DNA from 4 places in the Diaphorobacter ruginosibacter genome. Region 4 is predicted to be linked to each of the others. Evidence: riboswitches for the same ligand, from Rfam matches in the RefSeq annotation. Region 4 holds a riboswitch; each other region holds the start of a gene.
What was found. A riboswitch is a leader RNA that binds a small molecule or an ion and turns the genes downstream of it on or off. The one in region 4 is predicted to bind cobalamin.
Positions count from the first base shown of each region.

Region 1: linked by a shared signal. The riboswitch ahead of cobW (cobalamin biosynthesis protein CobW) and the one ahead of H9K76_RS15945 (TonB-dependent receptor domain-containing protein) in region 4 are both predicted to bind cobalamin.
Region 2: linked by a shared signal. The riboswitch ahead of H9K76_RS08485 (ABC transporter substrate-binding protein) and the one ahead of H9K76_RS15945 (TonB-dependent receptor domain-containing protein) in region 4 are both predicted to bind cobalamin.
Region 3: linked by a shared signal. The riboswitch ahead of H9K76_RS11675 (TonB-dependent receptor) and the one ahead of H9K76_RS15945 (TonB-dependent receptor domain-containing protein) in region 4 are both predicted to bind cobalamin.

Region 1 is NZ_CP060714.1:1,841,407-1,844,607, forward strand. It holds gene H9K76_RS08455 (arabinose transporter) at 1-349, opposite strand, end outside; gene H9K76_RS08460 (TetR/AcrR family transcriptional regulator) at 440-1,063, shown strand; cobalamin riboswitch at 1,157-1,446, shown strand; gene cobW (cobalamin biosynthesis protein CobW) at 1,818-2,867, shown strand; gene cobN (cobaltochelatase subunit CobN) at 2,898-3,201, shown strand, end outside.
Region 2 is NZ_CP060714.1:1,849,146-1,852,346, reverse strand. It holds gene H9K76_RS08490 (helix-turn-helix transcriptional regulator) at 1-1,068, shown strand, start outside; cobalamin riboswitch at 1,107-1,297, shown strand; gene H9K76_RS08485 (ABC transporter substrate-binding protein) at 1,454-2,317, shown strand; gene H9K76_RS08480 (vWA domain-containing protein) at 2,307-2,939, opposite strand; gene H9K76_RS08475 (magnesium chelatase ATPase subunit I) at 2,975-3,201, opposite strand, start outside.
Region 3 is NZ_CP060714.1:2,594,138-2,597,338, reverse strand. It holds gene H9K76_RS11675 (TonB-dependent receptor) at 1-1,383, opposite strand, end outside; cobalamin riboswitch at 1,535-1,778, opposite strand; gene H9K76_RS11670 (pyridoxamine 5'-phosphate oxidase family protein) at 1,884-2,570, opposite strand; gene H9K76_RS11665 (AraC family transcriptional regulator) at 2,667-3,201, shown strand, end outside.
Region 4 is NZ_CP060714.1:3,507,973-3,511,173, reverse strand. It holds gene H9K76_RS15960 (sulfite exporter TauE/SafE family protein) at 1-285, shown strand, start outside; RNA gene ssrS (6S RNA) at 335-514, opposite strand; gene H9K76_RS15955 (cell division protein ZapA) at 602-985, opposite strand; gene H9K76_RS15950 (DUF904 domain-containing protein) at 982-1,206, opposite strand; cobalamin riboswitch at 1,241-1,506, shown strand; gene H9K76_RS15945 (TonB-dependent receptor domain-containing protein) at 1,622-3,201, shown strand, end outside.

The DNA.
Region 1 (3,201 bases), 1.7 Mb from region 4:
CCGGTGACCCGGGAAAAGCCAGCGAAGCCAGATAGGCCACGCCCGAACCGGATGCCACCAGGAAACCGGTGACCACGGCGCGCTTGGAGCCGCGGGTGTCGGCCAGATTGCCGGCCCATGCACGGGACAGCAGGGCAGCGGCGAACTGTGTACCGATGACGATGCCGACCACCAGCGTGCTCATGCCCAGTCCGTCATGCACATGCAGCGGAAGAACCGGCAGTGGCAGGCCGATGGTGAGGAAACCGATGAACACTGCCAGCGTGATGGGCAGCAGCTTGAGAAAGACGTTGACGGCGGGCGGCGGAGGCGCTGCGGCCGTGGTGGTCGTACGAGAACGGGAAGACATGAATCCATCACTCCAAACATGAGCATTTGCTCGATATTTGGAATAATATGAGTCATTGCTCACGTTGAAAACTCGCGTTAGGACGGACCCATGACAGCACTGCCCCAGCCACGACGCATCCCTCGCCAGAGCCGATCCAGGGCCCTGGTCGATGCCATTCTGGAAGCCACGGCTCGCGTTTTGAGCGAGCGCGGCTACGCCGCCACCAACACCAACCTAGTGGCCGAGCGCGCGGGCGTCAGCGTCGGCTCCGTGTACCAGTACTTCCCCAACAAGGACTCGCTGATCACGGCGCTGCACGAGCGGCATGCGGTCGAGATGCATGCCGCGATGGAGACTGTCCTCGCGAGCGCGTCGTCGCTGGACCTGCGGGGCCAGCTGGCCGCCATCGTCCACGCGTGGCTGGCCGCGCACCGGGTCGCGCCCCAGTTGCACCAGGTGCTGGAGAAGGAGTTTCCGTTCTTCGATGCACCATCGGACCAGAGCCAGGCGGACCAGAGCATTCACCACCGCATCCAACGGCTGCTGGAGGAGCATCGGCACGAAGTGACGCAGCAGGACCTGGGGCTGGCGGCCTGGGTTGCGCTGCAGACCATGGAGTCGCTGATCCATGCCGCGGTGATTCCTCCGGGCGCACCGCACCCGATCGAGAAGGTGGAGGAGGCGATCGTGGAGATGCTGGTCCGCTACCTGTGCGGCGGACCGCCAAGGTAGGCGAGGGGCGTCCGGCTTTCTCGCGCCACGGGAGAATTGCACGATAATGCCCGGGCGGGTTGGATCGCGGCATGTTCCGCGCCTGACCCGCGCCGATGCAAAGGTGCCTGAACGACTGCCAGCATGCCCTGCATGCGCATTCAATCGGGTTCAACGGGAAGCAGGTGAGCGACGCCGCATGGCGCCTCGCAAGGCCTGCGCTGCCCCCGCAACGGTAAGCAAGCCAAGGTTCCCGAATGGGCCGCGCGAAGCATGGAAACCATGCCGCGCGGGCTCGTGGTCACTGCGTCGTCAACCTCTGACAAGACGTGGGAAGGCGCGGAACCGGGCCGGTAGCAGACATGCCCGGCGTCTTGCGAGCCCGGATACCGGCCTTTGCTTCGCTTCGGACGCCGCGGGAGAGTGCGTGTCCGGGCGGGCCTGCGCATGCGGTCCGGTTGGCCACCGTCATCCCTGCTCGGCATGACGCCTGTGCCACCGTGATGCTTGTCTTCAAGGCCTTTTCCCGGAACGGCGCGCCTGCGGTGTGTATTGATGACTCATCGTTCGATGACTCCGACGGCTTCGCGGGTGGGCGAGGCGGGATCCGGGAGGCGCACATGAACGCAGGCACGGCGCCCGCGCATGTTCGTCGAGGCGCGCAGGATTCGCTGCGCGCCGCATGCCTCCCGCTTTCTGCCATGCATACGCGCCGGTCGCCGGGGTGCTGGGCGATCGGTCCTCTCGGAACCTTCTCCATCCTGGAGCGCATCGCATGAACACCGCCAAGATCCCCGCAACCATCGTCACCGGCTTTCTCGGCAGCGGCAAGACCACGCTGCTGCGCCACATCCTGGATAACGCCGACGGCCGGCGCATCGCCGTCATCGTCAACGAGTTTGGCGAGCTGGGCATCGACGGGGAAATCCTGCAGGGCTGCGGCATCGGTTGCGACGAGAGCGGGGCGCCGGTGGAGGGCGCGCTCTACGAACTGGCCAACGGCTGCATGTGCTGCACCGTGCAGGAGGAATTCTTCCCCGTGATGAAGCAGCTCGCCGAACGGCGCGGCCAGCTCGACGCCATCCTCATCGAAACCTCGGGCCTGGCCCTGCCCAAGCCCCTGGTGCAGGCATTCCAGTGGCCCGAGATTGCGAGCGTCTTCACGGTGGATGCCGTCGTGACCGTGGTCGATACGCCCGCCGCCGCTGCCGGTCAGTTTGCGGCCCACCCCGAGGCCGTGGACGAGCAGCGCCGCGCGGATCCGAACCTGGATCATGAATCGCCGCTGCACGAGCTCTTCGAGGACCAGTTGAGCGCGGCCGACCTGGTGGTGCTCAACAAGGTGGATGGCGTGGACGAGCAGGCCCTGGCCCGGGTGCAGGCGCTGGTGCGCGAGGAACTGTCGCCACAGGTGAAGATCGTGCATGCGGACCATGGCCGACTGCCGCTCGATGTGCTGCTGGGCCTGGGCAAGGCGGCCGAGGCCACGATCGACCAGCGCACCAGCCACCACGACCACGAGGAAGACCACGACCATGACGAGTTCGACTCCTTCGTGGTCGACCTGCCTCCCGTGGACCGCGATCGCCTGCTGGCGGCCGTCAACCGCCTGGTGGGCGAGCACAACATCCTGCGCGTGAAGGGCTTTGCCGACATTCCGGGCAAGCCGATGCGGTGGTTGCTGCAGGGCGTGGGCCGCCGGCTCGACTCGCACTTCGACCGCGCGTGGCGCACCGGTGAAGAGCGCCGCACCAGCCTCGTGTTCATCGGCCAGGACCTGGACGAGAAGGCGCTGCGCGCGGGCCTTGCCGGCGTCGAGGCCTGAGTCGGCCTTCCAGACAAGCAGGAACAGTCCATGCATTTGCTCAGTACCCGCCCGGGAGGATTCGTAGAGGACGAAAGCGTTGTCACGCGATTGGACCAGACGCCGGCGGACATCGTGATCCTCAGCTCCGCGGACACCACGCTGGCCTTGCTCGCACAGGCCTGTGCCCGCATGGCGCAGGAGTCACCGGAGTTTCCCCAGGTGCGCCTGGCCAACCTGCTGCACCTGCGGCAGAGCGCATCCCTCGATCTCTATGTGGACGAGGTGCTGCGCCATGCGCGCGTGGTGGTGGTGGATCACCTCGGTTCGGAATCCGCGTGGCCCTATGGCGTGC
Region 2 (3,201 bases), 1.7 Mb from region 4:
CATGCCCTGCGCGGACTGATCGGCTTCGACTCCGGCGGCTACCTGTATCCCGACGAGCACGGTGAACTCCATGCGCACATGCAGAGCCCGGAACTCATCGCCAACCTGCCCCACTACTTCGACCCGCGCATGGAGCGCAACGAGAGCCAGTTGTTCCGCCGCAGCCCGCGCCACTTTGCGGGCATGGTGCGCCACGAGCACGGGCCGCACCTGCTCGGTGAGGTACTCACCGTATCCCGGAGCGAACTCCTGCGCAGCGACTACTGGAACGAGATGCTGCGCCCTGCCGGTGTGACCGACTGGCTCACCCTGGTGCTGCGCACGGCGCAAGGCCGCGGGGTGGGCATGGTGTTCCTGTACCGCCACGGCACCTTCTTTTCGCAGGAGGACGCCGCCACGCTCGCGCAACTGGAGGGACACCTGTCCCGCATCCTGCAGGTCAGCGAAAGCGATGCGGCGGACAGCGAGGTGCAGGGCCAGGGCATCGTGGTGGTCACGCCCCGCGGACGGCCCCTGTGGGTTTCGCCCGAGGCCGAGGCGCTGATGCGCATGGCCTTCGGCTGGCATTGGCGCCACGGCGCGGACATGCCGCCCGTGCTGCTGGAATTGCTGCGCCGGCTGCAGGCCGAGCCCGCGCGCAAGGGCTGGCCGGCCATGGCCCTGCCGGCTCTCGAGATACGCAATGTGCACGGTAGCTTCTCGCTGCGCGCCACCCGCATGGCCGACGCCACGGGCCAGCAGCCCGACCGCCAGGCCGCCGCACTGCACGTCACGCGCCGCGTGGCCCACAGCGTGCAACTGCTGTCAGCCCTGGGCGCGCTCAAGCTGCCGCTGCGCCAGCATGAGATGGCCTGGTGGCTCGCGCGCGGCCTGTCCGAAAACCAGATCGCCCAGCGCATGGGCATCAGCATCAACACGGCCGTGTACCACCGGCGACAGCTCTATAACCGCCTCGGGGTGGCCAGCAGGGACAACCTGCTGGTGAAGGTGCGGCAAGGCTATGCGCCGGGGCATGGCGAAGGGGCCGACGTGGACCGGCGCCCCTTGCTGCCCGCGGGTATCGGATAGAAGCCGTTTCATCCCGTGCCATGCTCGCGGGAGCCGGTAGAATCCGCGCCAGCATGGGATTTCCTCCACGGAGGAATGAAAAGGGAACACGTTGCAAATACGTGGCTGTCCTCGCAACTGTGAGCACCGAGCTGCCGCCGGAACCACTGCCGACACCTGTCGGCGGGAAGGGGCGGACAGCGCCAAAGACGGTGCAAGCCAGGAGACCTGCCGATGCGAGTCGTTACTGTGCCATGGAGCGAGGGCTCTTTGTGGTCGGGTTGCCGAGGCAGTAGCGTGAGCCATCACTTTTACCTGCGTCGTGCGGCCCTCGGTGCGTCTTGCTGATCTCAGAGCCCGATGCCGCGCTCGCGTGGAAATCACCAGCACGCTCCCAGTACGGACCATGAACATCCACCTCCACAGAATCGTCGCGGGCACCCTGGCTTGCGCGTCTGCCGTTTCCGCCTCCTCCGGGCAGGCTGCGCCGCTGCGCGTGGTGTCGCTGCAGCCCTCCCTCACCGAAATGGTCTGCGCGCTCGATGCCTGCGACGGACTCGTGGGCATCGACCGCTACTCCAACTGGCCGCAGACCGTGCAGACCTTGCCGCGCGTGGGCGGACTGAGCGACGCGCAGGTGGAGATGATCATGGCGCTCAAGCCTGACCTGGTCTTGCTGCGGCCCCTCAACCGGGCCGCCGACCGCCTGAAGGCGCTGGGCCTGAACGTGCTGCCCGTGGATGCGACCAGCCATGGCGAACTCCGCCTGCAGATGGAGGTCGTCGCACGGGCGCTGGGCAAACCCGGGACGGGCGAGGCGCTCTGGAAGAAGATCGACCAGCGCGTGGAAGCGATCCGCGCCAAGGTGCCGCCCCATTGGAGAGGCAAGCGCGTCTACTTCGAGGTGCATGGCGGGCATGCGGCGGCGAGCGAATCATCCTTCATCGGCGAGACGCTTTCGCGCCTCGGGCTGAAGAACGTGGTGCCCGCCAGCATGGGCCTGTTCCCCAAGCTGGGACCCGAGTTTGCGCTGCGCGCCAACCCCGACCTGCTGATTTCCACCAATGCCTATGGCACGCCGGCCATTGCCGACCGACCGGGCTGGAGCTACATGCCCGCAGTGAAACAGGGCCGTGCCTGCCGCATCTCCTCCGAGCGCTTCGACGTGATCGCGCGCCCCGGGCCTCGCATCGATGAGGCCGCGCAGGAGATCCTGAACTGCCTGCTCGAAATCGACCAGCGCGCCGCCGGCCCCGCCCTCATGCGCTGACGGGCTGGTAGTGCGCGCGCCAGTCCTGCGCAAGCTGCTGCGCGCGCCGCAGGGGCGCACGCGAGGACTCGAAGTCCAGGATCCGGATTTCATCGGCATACGCCGGACGCGCGGGCCGTTCGCGGGTTCTCGCGTCGGTCATCAGCCAGAGCCAGCCCTGCAAGGCTGCCAATCTGAGGGCCTGCATGCGCAGCAGGCCATCCGCGGCCCCGAGTGCCTGCACAAGCGGGGTACCGCCGCCGCCGCCGATGGGCGCCACCCACTCCTCGTTCCAATGCGCGGCGCGCGACGGCGGCAGGCGCAGCTCGACGCCTGCGCCACCAAAGCAGATCAACGCCACCTGTTCGCGGCGCTGGTAGGCCTCCTCCAGCAAGCCCAGCAGGACGCCCTTGGCCCGTGCGAGCGCACCGCTCGTGACCATGGAGGCCGAGCAGTCAAGCACCATGCAATGCAGGCGCACCGCACGCGGCTGCAGCGGCCTGCGCCGCAGGTGTTCGGCAGCCAGCGCCTCGCCTCCGCGCGCCATGAGCGTCCGCGGCCAGTCCAGCCCGCCCGTCTGCGCATGCCGTGCATCCGCGCCCCGTTCATCCGATCGAGCCTCCGCCGCGCCGCGTGCCCGCACCGACAGGGTGGCCAGGGCATTCCGGGGGCGAAGGCTCAGGCTTTTTTTGATGCATCGGCTCCCGTGCTGCGCAGCGGCATGAAGGCATGGTTGCTGCCCAGCCGCTCCAGCGCCACCGCCTCGGGCGGCATGTAGCCCCAGTCTCCCGAAGCATCCGTACCATGCGCACCACCCGAAGCGCCCTGCTCCCGCGAGGCCGTGGGAGATGCCGGCCCGGCCTGCTGGCGGGCTTCGCTCGGTGTCTTCTGCATCGACGATAGCG
Region 3 (3,201 bases), 910 kb from region 4:
ACCGCTGCCGATCAGGTCGTTGCGGCTGAAGTCCGTCAGGTCGCGGCGCAACCCCGCCAGCAGCAGCCAGCGGTCGCTGAGCGTCCAGGCGTCTTCGGCATAGAAGTCGTGCGTGGTGGCTTCGGTCGTAAAGCGGGGCACCATGGCGCTTGGGCTGTCCCAGGGCACGATGCCTGTGTCGCCAATGGGGCGCGTGACCGTGCGGCTGTCCGAGTTTCCTGCGTAGCGGAACCGCGCGCGGTTGGCCTCCCAGCCCACCGCCAGCTGATGGGCTCCGGCCTTGATCCTGGATTCCAGGCGGTTGCCGGTCTGCTCCAGATCGTGGGAGAGCTCCAGGTAGTCCCCACGGCTGATGGTCTGTGCCGCAGGGTCGTAGCGGTAGGCCTCGATGTTGCGCCAATAGCGGTCCGCCTTGAAATGATAGAGCTCGTTGCTCAGGCTCAACCAGTCGTTGACCTCGTACAGCATGCGGCCGCGCACGCGCCGGTCCTTGATGCGGATATCGCTGTCGTCGGTGTTGAAGTTGCGCCCCAGCAGTTCGGGAACGATGCGTCCGTTGACTGTGGGCGTGCCAAAGTAGCGCGCGGGCTTCTCGTCGCTCACGTCGGCCAGCAACTCCAGGCGCAGTGCCGACGTGGGCTGCCAGCGCAGCGTGCTCATCAGCTTGCCGCCACTGGCCCGGGCCATGTCATGCTCGCCATCGGTGCGGTGGCCATAGGCATCCAAGCGGTAGGTCAGGGTGTCGCTCAATGCGCCACCCATGCCCAGTCCCAGCTTGGCCGTGCCGTGGGAGCCCGTGCCGAGCAGCACCTCGCGCACTGTCTCGCGCGTGGGCTGCTTGCGCACGACATTGGCGGTGGCGCCCGTGGTACCGGTTCCATAGACGATGGAGGCCGGTCCGCGCAGCACTTCCACGCGTTCATAGCCCCAGCTGTTGGCCGGATACGGCGTGGTGGTGGAGGCCACGCCCAGGCGTATTCCATCCTCGGCAATCCCCACGGAGTTGGTGCCCGTGAAGCCTCGTGTGCTGAAAGACAGGCTGTTGTAGCTGGTGGCGGACAGCGGCGTCATGCCGACCGTGCGGCCAATGATGTCGGCCATGCGGCTGTCCCCGCGTTCCTGCCAGGTCTGTTCATCCACGGAATCCAGGCTTGCCGGCAGATCGAGCGTGGCAAGGCCGGTGCGGCTGCCTGAAACGGTGGCCTTCGACAGGCCCGGGCGGTCTTCGGCGGAGTCCGTCACATGGACGGTCGGCAATTGTGCCGGGGCTTCGGCACGCGACGGGCTCGCCTGCGTGGGTTCGGGGGTGGGCTCTGCGGCCATGGCCAGAGCGGCGGGTGCCAGGCCGATCAGTACGGCGGGCAAGGTGAAATGGTTCATCATCGTCAGTGGTGCTGGCCGCCTGCCTGCTGGTGACGAGATCATGCCGGGACATCGGGCCGACCGTTGGCCGGGACTGTCACTGGCTTGTTGCCGTCACGCTGCTCCCCGCAGACGGTCGTTGCAGATGCTGGCGGGAGAGGATGGAACTCTGCCGCACAGCGCTCAACAGGCCGGTATCCGGGCTGACAGATGGCTTGGAGAAGCCTGCCGCTCGCCTTCCCAGTGCTGCCGCACACCTCGTGAGAGGCCACGTAGAGCACCAGTGGCTGGCTCCTGCACTGCAAGAGCCTTGAGTCGGTTTGATCTGCTTACCGTTGCGGGGGCAGCCAGGGCTTTGCACCCTGTTCCCGTTTAACCCGGACTTCAATCCGGGCACCTGTTGCATGAAATTGAAGGCGGCCTGTCAACGAGCGTGCCGACAATCCACCGTCAATTCGCTACAAAGTATATCGTAGCGATCGCTTGGGCCCGGCCAGCACGGCAGGAGCCGGCCTCCGGTTCTAGTAAAGCTCCTGCCGCACAACGTGCGCGTAGTGCTCATCCGCCTGCGTGACCTGCTCGGGAGCCAGCGAGTCGCCCCGCAGGCGGGCGATGCCTGCCATGACCTGTCCCACTGTCGGAAGCTGGTGGCGGTCCGGATGGCCTTCGCTGTTCCACAGCCCCGCGCGGTGAATGGCGCGGCCGCAGTGGTACAGCACTTCATCGATGCGGACCACGGTGGCGGTCTTGGGCACCTTGGTGCCTTCGTGCAGTTCGTTCAGCAGATCCCTGTCGGTGGAGATCCGGCCGCGACCATTGATGCGCATGAACACGTCGAGACCCGGGAAAAGAAACAGCATCGCCAGGCGGTCGTCCTGCTGCAGGTTGCGCAGCGATGCGATGCGGTTGTTGCCGGGCCAGTCCGCGAAGGCGATGGTCTGCTCGTCCAGGACATGCACAAAGCCGGCAGGGCCGCCACGAGGGGAGGCATCCAGGCCGCTGGCATCCCCGGTAGCAAGACAGAAGAAGGTCGCCTGGGCGAGATAGGCCTTGTGGAAGTCTGCGAGGCGTGGGAGCACACCCTGCTGAATCCGCAGTGTCGGTGGCGCGTACAGGGCGTCCAGGTCGACGAGGTTCGGGTCGGGTATCGGGCGCGTCGCCGGGTGCGAGGAGTTGTTCGAGTTGTTGGAGTCGTTGGAAGAGGGCATGGAAAAATCTTGTCGGAGGTCAGTACGCCCCGAGCGTAAGCCTCGCGGATCTGGCGGATGTAGAATTTTTCAGCCAATGAATATCTCAAATCCGCCATGCCCGACCTGATGCACGTACTGGGGGCCTACATGGATTCCGCCGACGGCCCCAGCGTCATGGCGGCCACTCGCGTGCTGGAACAGGAGCTGTCTTCCGAGACGCACCGGCATGCGCGCGGCCAGCTGTTCGGCTCGATCAAGGGCTTGATCTCCGTTCATCTGGATGAAGGTGTCTGGATCGTTCCGGCCATCCATGCCGTCTGGATTCCGCCGCACCACGCGCATTCGGGGCGATCGTATGGCCCGTACCATGGCTGGAGCGCCTATATCGCCGAGGCCGCCTGTGCCAGCCTGCCCAAGCAGCCGTGCACCATCCGCGTGTCGGGGCTGCTGCGCGAAGCCGTGCTGCGGCTGGCGAGCCTGACGCCGGAGGCCGCCGTGTCACCCAGCGAGGCGCAACTGCACATCTGTGCCGTGGTCCTCGATGAAATACGTGGCCTGCCTGTGGAGGAGTTCGGCTTGCCGTTTCCCCGGGACGCCCGTCTCCAGCGCATTGCCCGGGCGCTGATGGCCAACCCGGCCGACCCACGCG
Region 4 (3,201 bases):
TGGGCGCTGATGCCGTGTGGTTTTCTCTACTCGGCCGCGATGCTGGCGGCCTTGAGCGGCGGCCCGCTGGCGGGCGCCCTGGCCATGTCCATGTTTGCGCTGGCAAGCGGACTATGGCTGTGGACGGGGCACTGGGGCTGGCTGCATTTTCGCGAACGCCTCACAACGCCCCGCATGGCCGCATGGGGCGTGCGCCTCAGCGGCATCGTGCTGGTGGCATTGGGTGCCACGGCGTTGTGGTGGGGGGTGGTGCACCAGCAGCAGGCGCCGTGGTGCGTGACATGATCGCCAAGCGTATGCCCGCCGTGGGCGTCGGGGCGATCAGGGGGAATTCAAGGTGTCTGCAAGTGCCACCGGATCGTCATCCTGAACCGGGGGTTCAGGTGGGCAAGAGCAACCTGACGTTGGGTTCATCTGACGCGAGACGATCACGCTCATCAGGTGATGTATCAAGCCCGTGCTCAGTGAGCATTGGTTCAAGGAAATATAAAACCCGGCAACACCGCAGACGAGCCTATTGTAATTGCGCCACGGGCGCCCTCGTGGCCGACGAGGGCATTTCATGCCGCCGGGTGGCGTATCTTCGCGAGACTGTGAATCGTCAGAACAGGCGGCCGTCCTCGCCGAGGGCGGAATCCAGTCGCTCCAGCAGATGGGCCATGCGTTCGTCGCTTTCCGGCGAAGAGGCCTGGGGCTGCTGGGCCTGGGCCGGATGTGCGACCATGCCGTTGCTCGCGGCCTCGGCCTGTTCTTGCTCCCTGGCCCTGGAAGCCGAAGCCGCAGCCTCGTGATCGGATATCTCGAAGGCCATGTTCAGCGCGGCCAGCACAGCGATGCGTTCGCGTGCGCGCACCTTGCCGGCATCGCGGATGCGCGTCATCGCCGCATCCACCCGTTCGACGGCTTCCAGCATGCGCGGTTCGTGGCCTTCGGGACAGCTCAGCAGATAGCTCTGCTGCATGATCTGGACCTCGATCTGCTTCATGAGGCGTCGTCTTTCGTATCCGGAATGTCGGGAAGCCGCTCCAGCAGCGAGTCCATGCGGTGGCGAACTGTCTGCAGGCGGGATTTGAGGGAGTCGCGCTCTTGCGTCAGAGTCAGAACCTGCTGGGACAGCAGTGCGTTGGTGCGCTGCAGTTCAGCATAGCGAACCAACAGGCGCTCGACGCGCTCGGCGATCTGGTCTTGGGAGGATGGTGGAGCCATACAACACCTATTGTACGGATCGCTGCACAAACAATCGTAAAATTACGTCGTTGGTGCTCGCAGCGTGGTTCACACGCTGCAGTTCAACGGGAAGCAGGGAGGGGTCTCCGCCATGGAAAAACCCTCAGCCTGCGCTGCCCCCGCAACGGTCAGCGGACGAATTCCTTCAGGCGCCCCGCCGGGCGCCCCGGGGATTCCCTCTTTGCCATCACAGCCACTGTGTGCCTTGAACAAGCATGCGGGAAGGCGGTCAAGGAGTGCGCCGCCAGCCCGGATACCGGCCAACACGGTGGTTCTGGATGCGACGAGAGCATCCTGCCGGAAAAGTCCGGCAGGCGTCTTCGCGCGTCCGGGCTGTGATGCCCATGTGCCGACGGGGAGGTCGGACGCGGCGACTTCTTTCTTTTTGTCCACGATGACAACTCAATCTGTTGTGCTGGCCCGTGCTGCGGTGCTGCCCTTGGCGCTGGCCGCTGCGTTCCCCTCGTTTTCCCAGACGCTGCTCGCTCAGGCTGCCACCGAGTCCACCTTGCGCGAAACCGTGGTGACCGCCACGCGCGTGGAGCAACCCCTGTCCGACCTGGTCGCCGACGTGTCGATCATCGACTCCGAGACCATCCGCAACAGCGGTGCCGTGGGCGTCGTGGACGTTCTGGCGCGCGTTCCGGGCATCCAGTTCACGCGCAATGGCGGGCCGGGCAACACCAGCAGCGTCTATGTGCGCGGCGGCGAGAACCGGTTCACCGCCGTATACCTTGACGGCGTGCGCATCGACTCGCAGTCGACCGGAGGCGTGGTGTGGGAGCAGCTTCCGCTTTCGCAGATTGACCGCATCGAGGTGCTGCGCGGCCCTGCCGCGGCGGTCTATGGCTCGGACGCCGTGTCGGGCGTGATCCAGCTGTTCACCAAGAAGGGCGAGGGCAAGCCAGCCCCCTACGTCGGCGTGGGCGTGGGCTCGCGCGGCACGCGCACGGCCGAGGCCGGCGTGAGCGGCAGCTCTGGTGCCATCGACTACTCGGTCGGCGTAGCGCATGAGGGCAGCGACGGCTTCAATATCCGGCCCGCGGCAACGTTCAACCCGGACGACGACGGCTACAAGCGCAATTCCGGCAATGCCCGCGTGGGCTGGACGTTCGCGCCCGGCCAGCGCCTGCAGGCCTCGGTGCTGGCCAGCAATCTGAATTCGCAGTATGACGCCGGACTCAAGGCCGACGACCGCAACCACCATCAACTGCGTACCGCCGATCTGCTGTGGGATGCCAAGTGGAACGACAGCTACAGCACGCGACTGCAGGTCAACCAGTCGAATTCGAAGTACAGCACCACGCCCAACTTCTACATGACCGAGACGACGGTGCGCAGCTATCTGTTCCAGAACGAGTACCGGCTGGGCGTACACCGCTTCACGGCATCGCTGGAGCGTCGCGAGGACGAGCTGCACAACCCTGCCACGGAGTTTGTCGGCGATCTCAAGCGCGAACGTTCGCAGAACGCCCTTGCGCTGGGCTATGGCATGAATTCCGGGGCACACACGCTGCAGGCCAATCTGCGCCGCGACAACGACAGCGAGTTCGGGGGCAAGAGCACCGGCAGCCTGTCCTACGGCTATGCGATCAACAACGAATGGCGCGTGACGGCCGCGGGCGGCACCTCCTTCCGCGCGCCCACGCTGTACCAGCGCTTCAGCGAGTACGGTGACGCATCGCTCAACCCGGAAACCGGTCGCAATGTCGAGATCGGCACGCGCTGGACGCGTGGCTCGAGCAGCGCGGGCATCGTGGCCTACCGCAACCGCGTGCGCAACCTGATCGTCTATGGTGCTCCGGGCACCTGTCCGTCGGCATTCGGCTGCTACCAGAGCGTGGGGCGCGCGGAGTACGAAGGCGTCACGCTGAGCGCGGCGCACAAGCTCGGACCGGTGTCGCTCAACGGCTCCATCGATTTCCAGAATCCGCATGACCTGGACACGGGCCGCCAGCTGGCGCGCCGCTCCAA